Regions from separate parts of the Idiomarina loihiensis L2TR genome, predicted to be linked through region 4. Evidence: predicted binding sites of a transcription regulator. Region 4 holds the regulator's gene; each other region holds the start of a gene.
What was found. Region 4 encodes sigma-54, which starts transcription at its own class of promoters, with help from an activator protein. Its sites were predicted from a motif close to GTTGGCACGNNNNTNGNNT; they were not measured.

Region 1 (3,234 bases), 480 kb from region 4:
TTCATATGCTGCTGTTTCCACTTGATCATGCCATAGCCGCTGTCATTTAAGATAACGACAACGATATCCAGCCCCATGCGCACAGCAGTTTCAAGCTCCTGAGAGTTCATCATAAAACCGCCGTCACCGCATATTGCCATGACTTTCTTTTCCGGATTAACCAGCTTCGCGGCCATGGCCGATGGTAAGCCTGCACCCATTGAGGCAAGGGCATTATCCAGTAGTACCGTATTTGGCTGACGAGCCGGGTAATTACGTGCAAACCAAATTTTGTAGATGCCGTTATCCAGTGCAATGACACCGTCATCTGGCATAGCTTCACGCACATCTTCTACCAGACGCTGGGGTAACACCGGAAAGCTGCCGTCATGAGCGCCTTCATCGGTATGGTCGCGCATGTGATCGCGAACTTTCAGCATAAAGTTGAAATCCCAGTGACTTTGCGGCTCAATCCCTTCTTTTAACTGCCAGATACTGTTACCAATATCGCCGATCATGCTGGCATGAGGAAAGTAAACCGAATCAACCTGGGCACCCTGAAAGTTAATGTGCACCACTTTACGGTTGTCGTTGTCGCCGGTTTTCATCATAAAGGGCGGCTTTTCCACCACGTCGTGACCGACATTAAGAATCAGGTCAGATTTTTCGATGGCGCGGTGCGGGTAATCGCCGTCGGAAACCGCCGCATTACCAAGCCAGCGTGGGTGGTCTTCGTTAATAACACCCTTACCCATTTGCGTGGTAATAAAAGGAATACCGGTTTTATCGACAAATGCGCGCAGCATTTTTGCTGTAATTTTCCGATTGGCCGCAGCCCCTATCAACAGTACCGGGTGTTTTGCTTCGCGCAGTAGTTCCAGCACGTGGCGGACCGATTTATGCTCGGTAATGGGGCGGCGCGAATGACTGGCTTCTATCGGAAGGCTGCTGACCTCTTCGCGACTGATATCATCTGAGAGCTCCAGGTGAGAAGCGCCGGGGCGTTCATCTTCAGCGCGACGAAAAGCCTCACGGATGTGCGCCGGAATACTGCTGGCGCTAATAATCGCCTGAGTGTATTTGGTAATGGGAGTCATCATGTCGACCACATCAATGATCTGGAATTGACCCTGATGACGTTCCTTTATGGGTTTTTGTCCAGTAATGACAACCATAGGCATAGCGCCGAGTTGCGCGTAGGCCACCGGTGTAACCAAGTTGGTTGCCCCCGGGCCTAAGGTGGAAAGGCACACCCCGGGTTTGCCGGTCAGGCGACCATAAGTGGCGGCCATGAAACCTGCGCCCTGTTCGTGGCGGGTTAAAATTAGCTCAATGCTGGATTTTGAGAGCGACTCAAGTAAGTCCAGGTTTTCTTCGCCGGGAATGCCGAAAATGTACTTCACACCCTCGTTTTCAAGTGCTTTTACGAATAAATCGGATGCTTTCACTTCGCTTTCTCCTTGCGTTAAAGAATATTCTTCTAGTTAGGCCTACGTAAAGCATAGGAGAGATGATCAAAAAAGGCAGCCAAAAGGCTGCCTTCTTAACCTACAATCGAGTAAATCGATTAAGAGTTTTCGTCACCCGTCAGCTCTTCTAAGCGGCCACGAAGCTCTTCGTCGTTTTGCGCTTGCTGAATAATCATGTTGTATTCTTGTGGAGTTAGACCTGCGTCTTCAACTGCTGCAATCATTTCTTCCTGTGCAGACTGTTGAATTTCACGAGCTTCTTCCTGATTTTCAGCTTCCTGGAACTGGTCACGGTATTTTTCAGTAACGCCCTGAACATCTTCCATAGCGGTTACAAACTTAACCAGCATGCCTTCAGAAATTTCCTGAGTTTGCTGCTGTTGCTGCGCCATTGGATCTTGAGCTTGTTGCTCTTGAGCCATTGCTGCTGTGCTACCCAGTGCGAATACTGTTGCTAATGCGATAATTGTCTTTTGCATGATAATCTCCTAGATGAATTTATCAGTTTTACTTACGCTCTAACTAAAGCGAAGACTGTGCCAACTTTTCAATTAACTGATTTTTATAGCTTTTTGTTCTTGCGAAGTTTGCGCCGAGAAAACCAACTAAAAAATGTGTATCCTTAGTACACAGTTAAAGGAGGTCGTGTGACAAAAAGATACAGTTGGCCACTATCCAGTCTGCAAAGGCGGCTTCTGGTTTATGTCGTTATGCCTATGTTGTTAATTTCCGGCGTGGCAATAAGCGTGGGGTTACAGGTTGCCTCTGATGAGGCCAATGAACGGCTAAAAAGTGACTTAGAGCTTCTCGGCCGAGCCATTAGCTTGCCTATAAGTGACGCCTTGTTGAATAACGATTTGTCCACAGTACAGGCTAACCTGGATTCGGTGTTTAATATTGGTCGGGTTTATGGTGCGTCGGTTTATAATGTGTATGGCCAGCAGGTAGCGGAAGCGGGCATTACTGAAACCGACTTAAGCAATAGTCAGCTAGCACTGCAAACCGTTCAGACCGGAATAAAGCAAGACGATTACCGACGGGTTGAGGGACGTGATGTCTTCTCTCAATTCCTGCCTATTGTTGATCGCGGTGGTCGCATTATTGGTTTATTACAGATAAACCGGCGGGCCAGCGATTTTGATGAGTCCTTTGAAACGTTAAGCCAATACGCCTGGCTCAGTTGGGGGGCGTTTGGTTTAATTACTATTGCGGTGCTGGTGTTTGGTCATTACCGCGGTGTTGGACGGCATGTGGTGGCACTTAAGGATGCCATGTTGCGGGTAGCTGAAGGGCACCGAAGTACACGGGTTACACCGGCTGGCCCGTCAGAGTTGCAGGAGGTTGCTCAGGGTTTCAACCGAATGCTCGATAGTATCACCGAGGCTGAGCAAGAGCTGGAGCAGCGCCGAGAGCACGAGGCCTCTCTGCAGCAAGCTTTGCGAGAACAGGAAAAAATGGCGGCTATTGGTAGCGTTGCTAGTGGTGTTGCGCACGAGCTAGGTGCTCCGCTTACCGTTATTGACGGACGCGCCAGCCGCTTATTACGCAACCATAAAGACGAAGACAGTCAGCGCCAGCTAAAAGCGGTAAGAGGCCAGGTGCAGCGGTTAACCGGGCTGGTAAACCAGCTGTTGGCCTTCTCCCGCACGCCGGTACAGCAGCGCGAAGCTATTTCTTTACGTGACCTGATAGCAACAGCCATGACCAGCATAGAGTTTGAGCAGGATAAAGGCTCGGCCAAAGTGGTGATTAAGGAACTTGTCGACGTTATTCTGAAAGTAGATGT
Region 2 (3,234 bases), 790 kb from region 4:
TTCACCGCCCTGCTGCTTATCCACCAAAGGAATTAAGCGATAACCAACTTCCAGACCTATAGTGTCAACGTGGCGTACGTCGTCCCAACTGAGCTCTTTTTGTTGCGCCTGCTGAACTTGCTGTTCCTGTTCTTTCTCGACCAGTTCACCTTCTTCAGTCTTGGTTTTCTTAAGTTTAAAGTAAGCCGCACCGGCTAACACCGCAGACATGCTTAAAAAGGCAAAATGCGGCATACCGGGAATAACGCCCATGGCAAACAATACCGCGCTGGTAATGACCAAAACCTTAGGGTTATCGAGCAATTGCAGAACAACCGCATCACCCATGTCCTGGCTGTTATTTTCACGAGTAATGATAATGGCTGTCGCAACTGACAGTAACAATGAGGGAATTTGAGCTACCAAGCCATCACCAATGGTTAACAGCGTATAAACTTCCACTGCCTCATTAAAGGTCAGCCCGTACTGGATCATACCAATCAGCAATCCGCCGATAATGTTGATAAAAAGAATTAAAATACCAGCTATGGCATCCCCTTTTACGAACTTACTGGCACCATCCATGGAGCCGTAGAAATCAGCCTCACGGGTTACATCGCTGCGTCGTGCTTTAGCTTCTTCCTGGTTGATTAGGCCCGCGTTAAGGTCAGCGTCAATGGCCATTTGTTTACCAGGCATAGCGTCAAGGGTGAAGCGAGCGGTTACTTCTGAAATACGGCCGGCGCCTTTAGTAATAACCACAAAGTTAATAATAACCAGAATGGCGAACACCACCAGACCGACAGTGTAGTTACCACCTATGACCACGCTACCAAAGGCTTCAATAACAGAGCCTGCAGCACCGGGCCCGTTATGCCCTTCTAATAAAACAATACGCGTAGAGGCAACGTTAAGGCTTAAGCGTAGTACCGTAGCAATAAGCAAAACCGTAGGAAAAGCGGCGAAATCCAGCGGACGTTGGGTATAAACAGCCACCAGCATAACTACCAGTGACAAAGTAATTGAAAATGAAAAGAGAACATCCAGCACCACAGCCGGAATTGGCAAAACAATCATCGCCAGAATGGCCATAATGGCCAACGGCGTTCCAAAACCTTTGATCAGATGCGCATTGTTCTGCGTGAAATTTCTAAAATTTACTAACTTTTCGGCACCGCCCGCCATACGTCTTCCTGTTGCGTCAAAAAGTTGAACCTGCGGTGTTTTATTCAAGAATCGAGCCAGCTTTAGTTTTATTCGGAGGTTATCTTACATTCGTTTCAGTTGGGGCTTACAGACAAAGCTTAAGCAGCTTCTATACTCGTTGCTCTTTTTCAAAATAATGTGTTTTTATGCGCGGTTACTCTCTTATGGAATTGGTCGTAGCATTGGCTGTTAGTGCGGTGCTTGGTGCTTCTGCCCTGCCAATATTTACTCAGCAGACAGAATCTTTGTTGCTTCAAAAAGAGGCTGGGCGCTGGCTGTCTTACTTGCAGCTTGTAAAAGCCAGGTCCATAGCGAATAAGGAATCTATTGAAATCGACTTAGTCACATTCAGCAATGGCTCAGAAGCCTCAGATATTCAAACCAAATACACCTACAGCCCTTCCGCGTCGCTTACTTTTTATGGAGAGTCAGCTGCCGCGACACCAGGGCACATCAGACTAATAGGCAAAAGCAAACAGGTGAAAATCATCATCAGCAGTATTGGTCGTATTCGATTGTGCTTAAGTGAGGGTAATTCACTTCCGGGAATCCCCTCATGTTAATAGTGTCTGAGCGCGGCAGCAGTTTAGTGGAAGTTCTTATAGCATCGGCTATTGGTGCGATAGTTGTCATGGCGGCGCAGCAGCAAATGCAATGGCAAACAGGAGTGCAACACCACAAGTTATTGAGGGTAAATTTACTATTAAGTGCTCAGTCAGTCGCAAATCAGTTTTTTGAAACTTTAAAAAATACCGTCGCAACGCAAATTTCGAACCCTCAGGGCAATTGCTATTTGTTTCCTCAGCAAAACGGTGGCTCGGTTGGCTTCCGAGTCAGGAATGAACAGCTACAGCATAACTCAATGACTCTCGATTGCGCCGGATATGGCTGGCAATCCCTAACCGATAAGTCTCAATTTAAAGTCACTCATTTTGCTGCTGATTCATACTCTCCGGGATCCGGTAGTGGGTTATCAAAGCTTGTTGTAACGTTTACCGTTACCAACAATGCACAGACACATGTTTTCAAACGAACAATCACTCCTCAGGTTAACTAACTGGAGCTTACTATGAACGCGAAAGGATTCGCTCTAATACTCACCTTAGTAACACTCATAAGCTTGAGTTCAGTCAGCTTAGCTGCGCTGCTTTTTTACGCGCAAATGACAGAAGCCCGGCAACATCATCAATGGCAACAGCTTTCTCAGCAACTTCAGCAAGACTTAGAAGCACAGCGCACAGCTTATGAATTGGCACAAGAATAAAGGCTTTTCTCTGCTTGAAGTTTTGGCGGGAGCTGCCCTGGTGGCGCTCTGGTCTGTGAGCAGTCTGCAGGTTTTACAAGTTGGATTATCGGCGATTGACCGTGCCCACACAAAAGCAAAGGCTGTGGAGGTTTTGATGACTTATTTAAGTGAGGCTCAACAAACCTGGCACAGAGGAAATAATCCTGAACTATCCGGGACATCAGGAGAATTTGATTTAAAAGCAGAGCTGATCTCTATCGATCAGTTCAACGCGACCACCGAGGTAACCGTTTCCTGGGGTAGAGATAACGAACTGACCCAGACATTCTGGCTTTCCCGGTAACCAGTTTAGCCCACCGGGTGCGGTCTTAGCTCCGGAGGAATTGAAAAGGTGATATTTTCCTCGCGACCGCTCAGTTCTACTGCGGTTTTACCACCCCATTCCTGTAGCTTAGCAATGACTTCTTTGACCAACACTTCGGGGGCAGAAGCGCCAGCGGTTACAGCGACCTTCTCGTGACCTTCTAACCAGGCTTTATCAATACAACTGGCGTCATCAATTAGGTATGCCGGGGTTCCCATTTTCTCGGAAAGCTCGCGTAAGCGATTTGAGTTTGAGCTGTTACGCGCGCCGACTACCAACATGACATCGGCGTCGCTGGCTAATTCACGTACCGCATCCTGGCGGTTTTGAGTGGCATAGCAAATATCGTCTTTACGAGGACCGTTAATGTCAGGGAATTTTTGGCGCAAAGCATCAATTACATCGGCTGTATCATCAACAGATAAAGTGGTTTGACTCA
Region 3 (3,234 bases), 810 kb from region 4:
CGCAACTCAGTCGCGTAGTAGTCTCCAACAGTATAGGTCTTAACCACTTCTGCACCACGAATCACTCCGTCTACAGAGGCCTGAAAACTGTCGCGGTTTAAGGCCCAGTCTTCCACCGAGCTACTACCGGCGATGCGTTGGCCATAGACTTGTTCAGCAAGCTCGCGGTAAGCGGCTAACTTAGAGGCGCGCATGGCGTTTAAGTCTTTTAGCTGTGCATTTTCGCCTTGCTGAGTTTCAATAGGGGCGTAGCCAACCGCATTCAGCACTGGAAATTCACTTGGGGTTTGGGTTTCCCATTCAACGTGCTTTTGATCGTACACAATTTTGTTGTAAGCACTACAGCCGCTTAATAACAGCGCAGATGCAAGTAGAGCTAAAGAGAGTAAATGCTTAGCCATAACGACCTCTGATTGAACAAAGTACTTATGGTTATAACGGCTGGACTGGCAAAATCTTTAACGGATTTTACCTTTACTATTGTAGGTAAGGGTATCTTTTCGTGCGGACTGTAAAATGGACTGTTTTAACTGCTCAATACTGTTTAGCGTTGACTGCACCACGCGTTCATTAACCTGACTTTGATGCTGAACGTCAGAGAGGGTGGCCTTAATAGCAGCAACCGCTTCAGCTAAGTCCGCGTCGTCTTTTAACTGTTCGTTGTCAGGGTGTTGAGCCAATTGCTGGTCGAGTTCGCTAATATGGATAAGCGTTTTTTCTTTGGCGTCGGCAATAGCATTAACATCAGCGTGTTGGCGCTCGACAATGGCATTAAGCTCACGTTGTTGTAACAACGCAAGGTTTTCCAGCGAGTCTGCCATATCCTGTAATATATCGTTAACAGGCGCCAACACGGTCATTATTCGTTGCTGCCGTTACTGAACAGGTCAGACTCAAACTGAGCCAGTTTATTGGCCAGTTGTTCAACGTTAATTTTGTACGAGCCGCTTTCAATGTCGGCTTTAATTTTATCAACTTTGGCCTGGTCAATGCCGCTGCTGTTCATTGCTTTTTCCTGTAAGCCACTCAGTTGTTGCGCTTCGCTGGTTAACGAAACGGCCTCACCACCTTTTTGCGAAACCGCAGCAGGCTTAGCCGGAGCATCGCTCTGTACTTGACGGTTGCTGGATTTGCTATCAATGTTGGCATTTTTCAGCCCGGCATTGTTAATGTTAATTGACATGGTTTTTAGCCTCGCTAGATAATATGTCTCGGTTACTTATCGACCACACTTAAAAATACTTTAATAAAAATTTTAGTACGTAGCCTGACGCTCACGTCAGGTTCTGATTAAGCATTTTATAAATTAACAGTCACTTCGTTTAGTCCTGTGACAACCGCTTGTATTGATTTGTTCGACCGTGCGTTCTCAACAACAACCGATTCACCTTTGAGACCATCAGCCAGGGCTCTTCCGGCGGCAGTAATTCGCAACGTTTTATCTTGTGCAACTATTGTAACGCTTTGCCCCTCACATACAAGACATGTATCGCTGGCACTTATTGCCTGACCTGCAGCAATGCGCTTTTTAATGCGGGCTCCAACTAAAGCCGTCATGTCAGTAAACACATTTGAGCGAACCCGGTTAAGGTCAACTTCGGAAAACACTAAATCACTCTCGCTTATCATTTGACCCGGAGCCATAGGTGAGGCTGCGGTAACAACATTTTTGTAGCGATAAATTCGAACAGGCACATAGGTGCGCCAGTTAGTTTTGCCTACACATTCAATTTCAATGGTAGTGTAGCTGTCGAGGTTGGCGTTAGTTGCCAGGCCTACTTTTGGTGGCTGCGAACAAATTTTGGGAGCCATGCGCGGGTCGAGGTTATTGGCAACGACTTCCACACGACCATTATCCGGCGCTGAAACCCGTTGTTCCACATAATTGTGAGCCAGTTCCTGTAACGCTTTGTAATTAAAGCGCAGACTTTCATCTGAACCGCTCGTTTTTGCGTTAACGGAATTAATGCCACAAGTTATAAAAAAAATCGAACTGATCAGCAGCGATTTACGTACTATCATAAAAATTCCTGATGTTATCCGTTAAGGTTATCTGTTCGAGTGCCGAAAAAAACGGTATAACGTCAAAAGATCGGCAGTTCGATGGTTTCAGTATGGTTAATGTAGATGTAAGCAAATACCGTGCCGAAGTAGAAGTAGCCTGCCACATAACAGGAGTGAACAATGGCTAGCATTCTCGATTCAGTGAATCAACGCACACAAATGGTCGGTCAAAACCGGCTGGAACTATTAATGTTTCACCTAAATGGGAAACAACGCTTCGGCATTAACGTATTTAAAGTACGCGAAGTATTGCCATGCCCTAAACTTACCGCAATGCCTAATCGTAACCCTCTGGTTCGTGGCATTGCGCACATCCGTGGTCAGGCTATATCTATTATTGACTTGAGTATGGCGACCGGTGGTCGGGCGCTAACCGATATTCAGAATCGTTTCGTCATTATTGCTGAGTACAACCGAACCATTCAGGGCTTTTTGGTTGAAGGGGTTGATCGCATCATTAACATCAACTGGGAAGATGTGATGCCGCCGCCCAAAGGTACCGGAAGAGATGCGTATCTTACCGCGGTGACCAAAGTGGAAGATGAATTAATTGAAATTATTGATGTGGAACGCATTTTAGCTGATATTATGCCGGCTAATATGGATGTCAGCGAAGAAGTTGCGAATGCACCTATCAATGTTGCAAAAGAAGATTTAACCATTTTGATTACGGATGACTCTTCGGTTGCCCGTAACCAGATAAAACGTGCATTGCAGTCTTTGGGTATTACGCTCGAAGTTAAAAAGAACGGTAAAGAAGCGTTAGATTACTTAAAAGATAAAGCCAAGGAAGTGGGGGGCTTAGTGCATCCTCATGTGCCCGTTTTGGTCTCCGATGTAGAAATGCCGGTTATGGACGGTTATACGCTTACCGCCGAGTTAAAAGCTGACCCAGATTTACGTGATATCCATGTTATTTTGCATACATCATTGAGTGGTGTATTCAATCAGGCTATGGTGAAGAAAGTGGGCGCCGATGACTTTATTGCTAAGTTTCATCCCGATGAACTGGCGACCGCCGTACAAAAATGGCTTAATACAGAAGTTATTGCGTAGCCTGATGCTATTGCATCAGGTGCGATATTCGACCTGACGTGAACGTCAGGCTACGGTCTCGTAGCAAACTTAGGTGCCGGGTAAGAATATTGAACCTGACGTTAAACGTCAGGC
Region 4 (3,234 bases):
TCGATAGGTTCGTCTAAGGTCAGTAATACCGCTACCGGATGATTCGCATTAGGTAAGCGGCCATGAGGAATTGCGATACCTAAGCCAATTCCCGTACTGCCTAAACGCTCACGGTTTAACAGGCTCTCAAAAATGTCATGACGGGTAATGCCAGACAGCTTAGGGGCTACGATTTGACTAATGGTTTCAAGTAGTCGCTTTTTACTTGCGCCCTCGACTGCACACTTGGTGCAGTCGGGGCTTAACAATTCACTCAGTTGCATGGATTAATGTTGTTTCATTTTCTCTTTGTGTTTAATCACCTGACGGTCCAGTTTATTAATTAAACCGTCGATGGCCGCGTACATATCTTCGTGTTTTGCGTCGGCGAAAAGCTCACCGCCATTCACGTGCAGCGTAGCTTCCGCTTTTTGAATCGTTTTTTCAACATTTAGGATGACGTGAACATTAGTTATATGGTCAAAATGTCTTTCCAGCTTGGCAAATTTTGTGTCCACGTAGTCACGCAGAGCTTCGGTAATATCGATGTGATGACCGGTCAAATTAATTTGCATAACGTCTTCCTTCTGCAGTTAACAAAGTTACAAAAGACTTTTGCGTTGGCTCGATGATGGAATGTTTAACGATTCCCGATACTTCGCAATTGTCCTTCTTGCTACTTGGATACCTTGTTCGGCTATCAGTTCAGCAATCTTACTGTCACTTAACGGTTTACTGCGATTTTCAGCAGCGACCATCTTCTTAATTAAAGCACGTATTGCCGTGCTTGAACACTCGCCACCGCCCTCTGTACTGACATGACTTGAGAAAAAATATTTCAACTCAAATACGCCACTTGGGCAGTGTAAGTATTTTTGTGTCGTTACGCGTGAAATTGTGCTTTCATGCATATCCACGGCTTCAGCAACATCGTTCAGAACCATTGGCTTCATAGCTTCTTCACCATGCTCAAAAAAGCCCTGCTGGCGCTGTACTATGCAATTGGCCACTTTCAGCAGCGTATCGTTTCTGCTCTCCAGGCTTTTTATGAACCAGCGCGCTTCTTGCGTATGGTTTTTTATGTACTGGCTGTCGGCTACTGACTTTGTTGCTTTACTCAAGGCCGCGTATTCTTCGTTCACTTTTAGTTTAGGTACGCTGTCCGGGTTTAATTCGACCATCCAACGACCATTTTTTTTAGTAACGGCCACATCGGGAATAACATATTCAACGGGTTGCTGCGCAACTTGCTCGCCCGGGTGCGGGTGCAACTGTTGAATTAACCGCATAGTCTGACGTAAATCGTCTTCCGATAGCTTCAGTTTACGCTGAATGGTGCGAAAATCGCGACTGCCAAGTAAGTCCATATGTTCAGTCACTAAGCATAGAGCAACCTGCTTGTATTCAGTGTCGTCGCTTAGTTGACGTAATTGAATGGCAAGGCATTCACTGACGCTGCGTGCGCCGACACCAATTGGGTCGAAATGCTGAATACGCTTAAGCACCATGCAGACTTCTTCTACTTCCACTTCGGGTAGGCGCACAGCTTCGATAATTTCATTAACATCAACCATTAGATAGCCATTGTCGTCTATGGCTTCAATAATGGCTTCAGCTATGGCGGTGTCTTCTTCCGAAAAATGAGAAAGTTGCATTTGCCAAAGCAGGTGATCCTGCAAAGACTCGCTGGTAGAGCCCTGATAGACTTCAAAGTCGCCGTCGAAGGATTTACCCGAAGAAGCCGCACCGTTGGCCGGGGTATGACTGGAGTAGGTGTCGTCCCAACTGCTGTCGACCGGCAGCTCGTCAGGCATTTCCTGAGTTTTTATAACGTCGGATGTTTCCCGCTGACTGTCGTCTCTTTCTTCAATATTGCGAGTTTCGGGTTGATCCGCGTCGTTACTCGTTTCGCCTTCAACCTCCAGCAGCGGGTTGCTGTCTAATGCATCCTGAATTTCTGACTGAAGATCGAGCGAGGAAAGCTGCAGCAGGCGGATGGCCTGTTGGAGTTGTGGCGTCATGGTCAGGTGCTGACCAATTTTTAGCTGCAGACTTTGCTTCATAATGACTGTCCCGGTATCACGTTATAGGGTGAACTGCTCACCGAGGTAAACGTCTCTAACCTGTTGATTCGATAATATACTTTCTGCATCCCCACTGGCAATAAGCTCACCATGACTGACAATGTAAGCGTGTTCACAAACAGACAATGTCTCGCGCACATTGTGGTCGGTAATAAGTACACCAATACCACGTTGCTTTAAATGTTCAACAATCTTTTTAATATCAATAACCGAAATAGGGTCAACTCCGGCAAAAGGCTCGTCCAGCAAAATAAACGTAGGCTCCGCTGCCAAGGCGCGGGCAATTTCAACCCGACGGCGCTCACCGCCTGAAAGACTCATGCCCTGGCTATTCGCTATGTGGCCTATATGAAACTCTTCGAGCAAAGCATCAAGCTGTTCTTCACGCTCATTGGTTGAAAGTTCTTTACGAGTTTCCAGAATAGCCATCAGATTATCGCGCACGGTCAATTTGCGAAAAATGGAAGCCTCTTGCGGCAAATACCCAATACCCCGGCGTGCCCGTTCATGCATTGGCAGTAATGTAAGGTCATTGTCATCCAGCAGAATTTGACCTTTATCGCTATTAACCAAACCGACTATCATATAGAAGGTTGTGGTTTTACCTGCCCCGTTGGGGCCCAGTAAACCAATAACCTGCCCCTGACTTACTTCCAGGCTAACGTCTTTAACGACTTGTCGGCTTTTGTAGCTTTTGGCTAAATGTTTGACTCGTAAAGTTGCCATATTAAGGGTTCTCGTTATTTTTTTCGTCGGTATCGGTTTTTGGTTTAGGCGTAAAAATAGTGATAACACGGCTGTCTTCTTCACCTGAACTGCTTGCCGTTACCGTTTGTTTATTCAAATCATAAGTAATCAAACTGCCGCTTGAGCTACTGCTACCTTGAGAGATGCGAGCGTCGCCACTAAGCTCCAGTCGCTGTTCCGACTGAAAATAGGTGATTTTTTTTGCTTCAGCGTTAATTTCATTGCCGTCGTCCAGCGTCTGGCTGTAAGTAGCAGGAGTGCCTTCTGCAATAAAAATATCTGCTTGCTCGGCGCTTTCGCTGGCGGATGCTTCTAGTCGATCGGCGCGGATTAATAAGGTGCCCTGACGAATAATAACGTTGTCCGTTAAAACCAGGCGGTTATTTTTAATATCAAGCTCTTCCTTACTCGACTCAACTTCCAT

Region 1: the regulator sigma-54 is predicted to act here: its motif matches at 1,974-1,992, upstream of IL_RS13255 (DUF4168 domain-containing protein).
Region 2: the regulator sigma-54 is predicted to act here: its motif matches at 1,207-1,225, upstream of flhA (flagellar biosynthesis protein FlhA).
Region 3: the regulator sigma-54 is predicted to act here: its motif matches at 2,132-2,150, upstream of flgA (flagellar basal body P-ring formation chaperone FlgA).

The regions. Positions count from the first base shown of each region.
Region 1 is NC_006512.1:2,776,620-2,779,853, reverse strand. It holds gene IL_RS13260 (acetolactate synthase large subunit) at 1-1,427, opposite strand, end outside; gene IL_RS13255 (DUF4168 domain-containing protein) at 1,547-1,927, opposite strand; gene IL_RS13250 (sensor histidine kinase) at 2,096-3,234, shown strand, end outside.
Region 2 is NC_006512.1:1,202,030-1,205,263, forward strand. It holds gene flhA (flagellar biosynthesis protein FlhA) at 1-1,164, opposite strand, end outside; gene IL_RS05745 (pilus assembly FimT family protein) at 1,332-1,748, shown strand; gene IL_RS05750 (prepilin-type N-terminal cleavage/methylation domain-containing protein) at 1,742-2,242, shown strand; gene IL_RS05755 (hypothetical protein) at 2,255-2,449, shown strand; gene IL_RS05760 (type II secretion pathway-like protein) at 2,430-2,774, shown strand; gene ispH (4-hydroxy-3-methylbut-2-enyl diphosphate reductase) at 2,780-3,234, opposite strand, start outside.
Region 3 is NC_006512.1:1,228,864-1,232,097, reverse strand. It holds gene IL_RS05905 (LPP20 family lipoprotein) at 1-401, opposite strand, end outside; gene flgN (flagellar export chaperone FlgN) at 459-860, opposite strand; gene flgM (flagellar biosynthesis anti-sigma factor FlgM) at 860-1,183, opposite strand; gene flgA (flagellar basal body P-ring formation chaperone FlgA) at 1,300-2,022, opposite strand; gene IL_RS05885 (chemotaxis protein CheV) at 2,185-3,120, shown strand.
Region 4 is NC_006512.1:414,305-417,538, forward strand. It holds gene ptsN (PTS IIA-like nitrogen regulatory protein PtsN) at 1-263, opposite strand, end outside; gene hpf (ribosome hibernation promoting factor) at 267-554, opposite strand; gene IL_RS02020 (RNA polymerase factor sigma-54) at 582-2,042, opposite strand; gene lptB (LPS export ABC transporter ATP-binding protein) at 2,064-2,789, opposite strand; gene lptA (lipopolysaccharide transport periplasmic protein LptA) at 2,791-3,234, opposite strand, start outside.